2 regions of the Paenibacillus sp. sgz302190 genome follow, and region 1 is predicted to be linked to the other one. Evidence: riboswitches for the same ligand, from Rfam matches in the RefSeq annotation. Region 1 holds a riboswitch; the other holds the start of a gene.
The links. Region 1 has a riboswitch for FMN ahead of AC6RNO_RS04800 (EamA family transporter). Riboswitches for the same ligand answer to the same signal wherever they lie in the genome.
Positions count from the first base shown of each region.

Region 1 (3,096 bases):
TACTGATTGCGAACAGACGTCAAATCAGCATCGTTTCGAAAGAGGAATGTGAACGCATCGCCAATCGGTTGGATCTCCCTGAGATAAAGCCTGAATGGCTGGGGGCCAACATTATCATTAGCGGATTTGAGAAGCTTACAGAACTGCAGCAAGGGGCTAGGTTGATTTTTCCGGATGGTACGGGATTGATTTGTGAAGGGGAAAACCTGCCCTGCATTGGACCCGGAAGGGTGATTGAACAAATGTATAATCAAAGCGGACTTAGTCAGAAATTTGTGCCTGCCGCTAAAAAGTTGAGAGGTATCGTTTGTTCCGTGGAAAGGGAAGGCCGGATTTCGGAAGGCGATACGATTGTATTTCTTTAACACGCTGAGCTCGACACAGCAAAAAGCCGCAGCTGCGAAGCGCGTTTTCTCACGCTTCATTAGGCCACGGCTTTTTATTACCGGCAGGCAGTGCCGCCTACCGCTGTTTCGACAATTGAACGAGCACAATCCAGATTAGTACGAACCCGGCGATCTGCGCGGCGGTCACAGGCTGGTGGAACACCACCCAGTTGATCAGCAGGCCGACTGCGGGGAAAAACAGCTCCGCAAGCGTAGCGTAGGAAGCTTTGGTTCCGGCTAAGCCGCGGTAATATAGAAGCAGGCTGAGCAGGCCCGGGAGGAACGCTTGCAGCAGCAAGTTCCCCAGCACCGGCCCCCAGTCGCCCGCCTCGGCGAGCGGCTGAAGCCTGCTGCCATCCAGCGAAGTGATGGCGGCGAGCAGTGGCAGCGCGCACGCGAAGCGCAGCGCGGTGACGGTCTCGAACTGCATTTTGCCCAGCAGCAGTCGGCCCATCACCGTCGAGCCGCCCCATAAGGCGGCGGCGCCAATCGACAGCAGGCCGGCCGTTGCGGCCACGCCGGACAGGCTGGCAAGCGGGCTGGCCAAGCCGAAGGTCAGCAAATACGTGCCGGCCAGCGCCATGACCAGCAGCAGCGCAAACCGCGCCGGCAGCGACTCTTTCAAAATCATTCGCGCCATCAGAATGGCGAACAGCGGCTGCAGCTTTTGCAGCAGCAGCACTGCATTCGGATTGCCGTGGGCGAATGCCGAAGTAAACATAATGGTGGCGATCGCCGACCCGCCCCATGAAATGAACAGCAAGGCCAGCACATGGCTCGCCTTGAGGCCACGCAGTTCGCTGCGATGCAGCCATAAGACCGGCACAGCATAAAGCATAAGCAGCAAATGCTCGAAGAGCACAATCTGCGAGGAAGTAAAGTATTTCAGCAGCAGAATGCGGAACAGCGGGTCAATCCCCCATAGCGCCGCTCCCACAGCCACCAGCCATATGCCGCTGCGCGTGCTGCTGCCCGCATGTTCCAGCGTCACGGGCCGTCCAATCGTGATTCCTTTTTCCATCGTTCAAAACCTCCTGTGAAATATGCGAAGGAAAGTCGAGTCTGCCCCCGCAAGCTGAGAATTGGGTTTTGAATAGGACGCTTCGAAAGAAGAACACCCCGTTATCAAAAATCGATAACGGGGCATCTTAAAGAGGCTGGGACCTGATCATTTTTTTGCAAAAATGAACGGCGCCCTGCCTGCTTATAACCTTCTCCCATCCGGACTGTACCGTCGGCCTTGGAATTTCACCAAGTCAGTCGCTTGCTGCACTTGAAGCAATAAGCGAGTCGCGGGCTCAGGTTCAAACGGTGAACCTTTACCGCCGGTCGGGAATTTCACCCTGCCCCGAAGGTCCGTATTCTATTAGGTGGATTATACAACATAATGACTTAATCCGACAAGGGTCATCGGAAAAAAAGCTCCTCTGAAGCGAGGCAGTCCGAACTGCCATCGCCGCAAATGTCCGGATTTCCACGATTTCGCCGGCATGCTCCAAGTCCAGTATATCGTCCGGAATGCGGATTGAACACGGTGCGGATCGGTCAGTTACTGTTTGAAAAAGCCGTCCACTTCCGCATAGCCCGTCATATGTTCCTTAAGGACCGGCTCCAGCTCTTCAAAAAAGACCGGCTGCTTGCCCACCTCAAGGTTGTCCGTATCCAGCGCATAAACAACCAGTCTGTACAAATGGTCTCCTGAATACCGCGGAGGCTCCATGCCGTAGTAGCTGTTAAGCTCTTTCCCTTCTTTCAGAGAGCCCGCCGCCCCTTCTTCCAGTTTTTGCACGGACGCCGGAATATTGAGCACGCTCCAGTGAATGAAATTGTCCGCAATCGGATGCAGATCATACACCACAACGGCAAAAGATTTCGTACCTTCCGGCACATGGCTCCAGCTTACCGGCAAGCTTATATTTTGCCCGCCCGCTACGCCTCCATGGGCATATTTGACCGGAATGTTCCCGTACTCCTGAAAAGCGTCCGTCTGCGCCTGCAGCCCTCCCGCTCCGCGCTGAGCGGACACAGAAAGCGTACGGCTGCCGGATTCCCAATGCAGCGATACGTTTAGCGCCAAAGGAAGAATCCGCTCCGATACCATCATCGCGCCGTCCATGATGACCGCTTCGTGATCAAGCTCATAGCTCACTCCGTTTACGACCGCTTTCTTCTCCCCCAGCTTTATCGCGACGTCGGTGGAGCCGCCGGTAACATGAGCGGTTTGACCCGCTTCGTCCCATGCAACGCTCCGGCCGTCGGCTTCGAATACGGCTCGCAATGGCACTAGAATTTCCGTATTGATCATCGCCCCCTGCACCGGAAGCGCCTTGTCTTCCAGTTTAATGGAAACCGGTGTATTCCACTGCAAGTAACTGCTGACATTGCTCATAACGTCTTTCTTGACCGCCGTTTCGGCATTTGCTTGAACAGGTGCAGCACACGCTGCCACCATAGTCCCGATCAGGATCATCCGTCTTGCTTGAAATGTCTTTCTCATTTTCCCCACTCCCATTCATCATTTTTTTGCGCCTATTCCGCTCCTTTTTGCGGTACAATAGCAAGGAACAGATAAAACGACGACGTTTTATAACTATTTTCATAACGTTCGTGTGAATTTATGTTATAAAAAATTATGGCCTGTGTCAATAAGGGACGTGAGGTTAATTTTGCTATCCATCGAAAAACAGCTGCTCTACTTAATGTCGCGCGC
Region 1 is NZ_JBZYAO010000002.1:291,137-294,232, reverse strand. It holds gene AC6RNO_RS04805 (MOSC domain-containing protein) at 1-365, shown strand, start outside; gene AC6RNO_RS04800 (EamA family transporter) at 463-1,407, opposite strand; FMN riboswitch at 1,592-1,746, opposite strand; gene AC6RNO_RS04795 (YbhB/YbcL family Raf kinase inhibitor-like protein) at 1,936-2,883, opposite strand; gene AC6RNO_RS04790 (PaaX family transcriptional regulator C-terminal domain-containing protein) at 3,053-3,096, shown strand, end outside.

Region 2 (3,096 bases), on a different contig from region 1:
TCACAGCGGGTTTGTGAATTGAAAGCTTTCATAGTAAAATAAAGTATTATTGTCTAAAGGAGTGGACCTAACATGGCCAAACAAGCAAAAATCACACTCGCCGGCGGCGGAGAAGTACTGATCGACCTGTTCGAAAAAGACGCTCCGAACACCGTCGCCAACTTTGAAAAACTCGCAAACTCCGGTTTTTATAACGGTCTTGTATTCCATCGCGTCATCCCCGGGTTCGTAGCTCAAGGCGGCTGCCCTACTGGAACGGGCACAGGAGGCCCAGGCTACCAAATCAACTGCGAAATCAACCCGAACAAACACGAGCGCGGAACGCTTGCCATGGCCCATGCCGGCAGAAACACAGGCGGCAGCCAATTCTACATCTGCTACCAACCGCAGCCTCACCTGGACGGACAGCACACCGTTTTCGGCAAAGTAACCAAAGGCATGGAGTATGTGGACGCATTCAAAGGCAGAGACCAAATGGAAAAGGTCGAAATTGTCGAAGTGTAAAAATAAAGCTGTAAAGCTTAAAAAGACCTTCCTTAAGCCGTAAAACCGGCTAGGGATGGTCTTTTTTTAATCCGATTTGTGAACAATGTTTCAGCGGAGAAAAGAAAAAAATGTTGCTTTTTCCATGCTCGAGTGATAAATTCATAACCAAAGAAAACTAATTCTCCCGTTAGTGAGATTAGTTCTTCTTTCATTGTGTGTGCATACCTTCGGGGCGGGGCGAAATTCCCCACCGGCGGTGATACGTTCGGAAGCTGCTGCTCCGGCCGTAAAGTCCGTGACCCGTTTTGAAGCTAAGCGGTACCTGACAACAGCTTCGCTACGGCTGACCCGGTGCAAATCCGGGACCGACAGTATAGTCTGGATGGGAGAAGGAAACGCGAACAACAGGTTCGCTATGCACGTTTGGCCTCTTTTCAATTGAACAAAAATTCGGCAGGTCTGTCTTCTTTCAGGCACCGTGCCGGGTTTGTTTGAATTACCCGAAAACATGGACAAACGCGTATAGATGAAGCATTTTCGTGTCAACTTCAAATCCTTGAGCCCCTATCCTGTGCCGGATCGGGGCTTTTTTGCATTCAAGTTCAAGAGATTGGTGGTGAGCGCATGCAGCTTATCAATGACGAGGCCTACATGAGGCTTGCGCTGCAAATGGCCGAAAGCGCGTCAGGCCAGACGGGGATCAATCCCGTCGTCGGGTGCGTCCTGGTCAAAGACGGACGCATTGTCGGGATGGGCGCGCATCTGAAGCGCGGCCAGGGGCACGCCGAAGTCCTCGCGCTGCAAATGGCGGGCGAGGAAGCCCGGGGCAGCACGGCCTACGTGACGCTGGAGCCGTGCAGCCACTACGGACGGACGCCGCCCTGCAGCGACCGGCTGATCGAAGCCGGCGTCGCGCGCGTCGTCGTCGCCGGTCTCGACCCGAACCCGCAGGTTGCCGGTTCGGGCATCGCCAAGCTGCGAGCAGCCGGGATCGACGTATCCGTCGGGCTGCTCGGGGAGGAAGCCTCGGCGCTTAACGAGGCTTTCAACAAGTACATCGTCACGCGCATGCCGTTCGTGACGCTCAAGACGGCGAGCACGCTCGACGGGAAGATCGCCTCGAAGACCGGCGACAGCAAGTGGATCACCGGCGAGGCGTCGCGCGCTCTGGTCCATGCCCTGCGCCACCGGCACCAGGGCATCATGGTCGGCGTCGGCACGGTCATCGCCGACGACCCGCTGCTCAGCGCGCGCGCCGACGTACCGGCTATCCAGCCGGTACGGATCGTCGCCGACTCGCTGCTGCGCATCCCTCCGGACGCCCGCGTGCTGCAGGAGCAGGATCGTCAGCCGACGATCCTGCTCGCGAGCGCACAGGCGCCCGCGGAGCGGCGTGCCGCGCTGGAAGCGCGCGGCATCGAGATCGTGACCTGCGGCGACGGCCCGCAGGTGGATTTGACGCTCGCCATGCGGCAGCTCGGCGAGCGCGAGATCGGCTCCATCCTCCTTGAGGGTGGAGGCAGACTCAACGGCGCCATGCTGGAGCGGCGCCTCATCGACAAGCTGGTGCTGTTCTACGCGCCGAAAATTATCGGCGGCGGGGCCGAGGCACCAGCGAACTTCATCTTCGGCGGCTTCGCGAAGATGGCGGACAGCATTACGCTCGACCGCTTGCAGGTCGAGCGGTTCGGTCAAGATGTATGCTTGACCGGGTACCCGGTTTATGAAGGTGGGAACTAGGCATGTTTACCGGTATTATTGAAGAAATCGGCCGCATGCGCCGCGTCCGCAGCCAAGGACAGGCGATGGTGCTGACGATCGGCGCATCGAAGGTGCTGGAAGATGTGCGGCTTGGCGACAGCATCGCGGTGAACGGCGTTTGTCTGACGGTGATCGCATTTGACACAGACTCCTTCTCGGTTGACGTGATGCCGGAAACGTACCGCAAGTCGAACCTGCGCAAGCTGCAGACGGGCACACCGGTCAATCTGGAGCGCGCCATGGCGGCGAACGGCCGGTTTGGCGGACATATTGTGCAGGGGCATGTCGATTCGACGGCGGTTATCGTTTCTCGCACGCCTGAAGAAAATGCGGTCGTTTACCGGTTCGAACCGGAGAACAAAGACATTTTCAAATACATCATTCCCAGCGGTTCGATTACCGTTGACGGAATCAGCCTGACTGTCGTGCAAGTGACGGAACGCGACGCCTCCGTCTCCATTATCCCGCATACGCTGGCCCAGACGGTGCTTCAAGACAAGAAGCCGGGCGATACGGTCAACATCGAATGCGACGTTTTGGGCAAATATATGGAGCGTCTGCTTCGTTTCGGACAGCAGGAATCCGGCAGCGGCGGCAAACGGGGCGCTTTAACGGAAAGTTTTTTGGCGGAACACGGTTTTATGTGACAGGGGACGCACATGCAAGCTTGCTGCGGCTTTCGGATATAGAAGAAGCTTCCCGTCCGGCAGCGGCGGATTGCTCTTAGGAGGGGTGAAGATGACAGACATACGGTTTGACAAGATTGAAGATGCGATCGAAGATTTGAAGCTTGGCAAAGTCATCATCGTGGTGGACGACGAAGACCGTGAGAATGAAGGGGATTTTATC
Region 2 is NZ_JBZYAO010000005.1:143,798-146,893, forward strand. It holds gene AC6RNO_RS08545 (peptidylprolyl isomerase) at 73-504, shown strand; FMN riboswitch at 706-884, shown strand; gene ribD (bifunctional diaminohydroxyphosphoribosylaminopyrimidine deaminase/5-amino-6-(5-phosphoribosylamino)uracil reductase RibD) at 1,111-2,226, shown strand; gene ribE (riboflavin synthase) at 2,229-2,894, shown strand; gene AC6RNO_RS08560 (bifunctional 3,4-dihydroxy-2-butanone-4-phosphate synthase/GTP cyclohydrolase II) at 2,986-3,096, shown strand, end outside.
Region 2: it holds a riboswitch for FMN, as region 1 does, so the genes downstream of both, ribD (bifunctional diaminohydroxyphosphoribosylaminopyrimidine deaminase/5-amino-6-(5-phosphoribosylamino)uracil reductase RibD) here and AC6RNO_RS04800 (EamA family transporter) in region 1, are expected to answer to the same signal.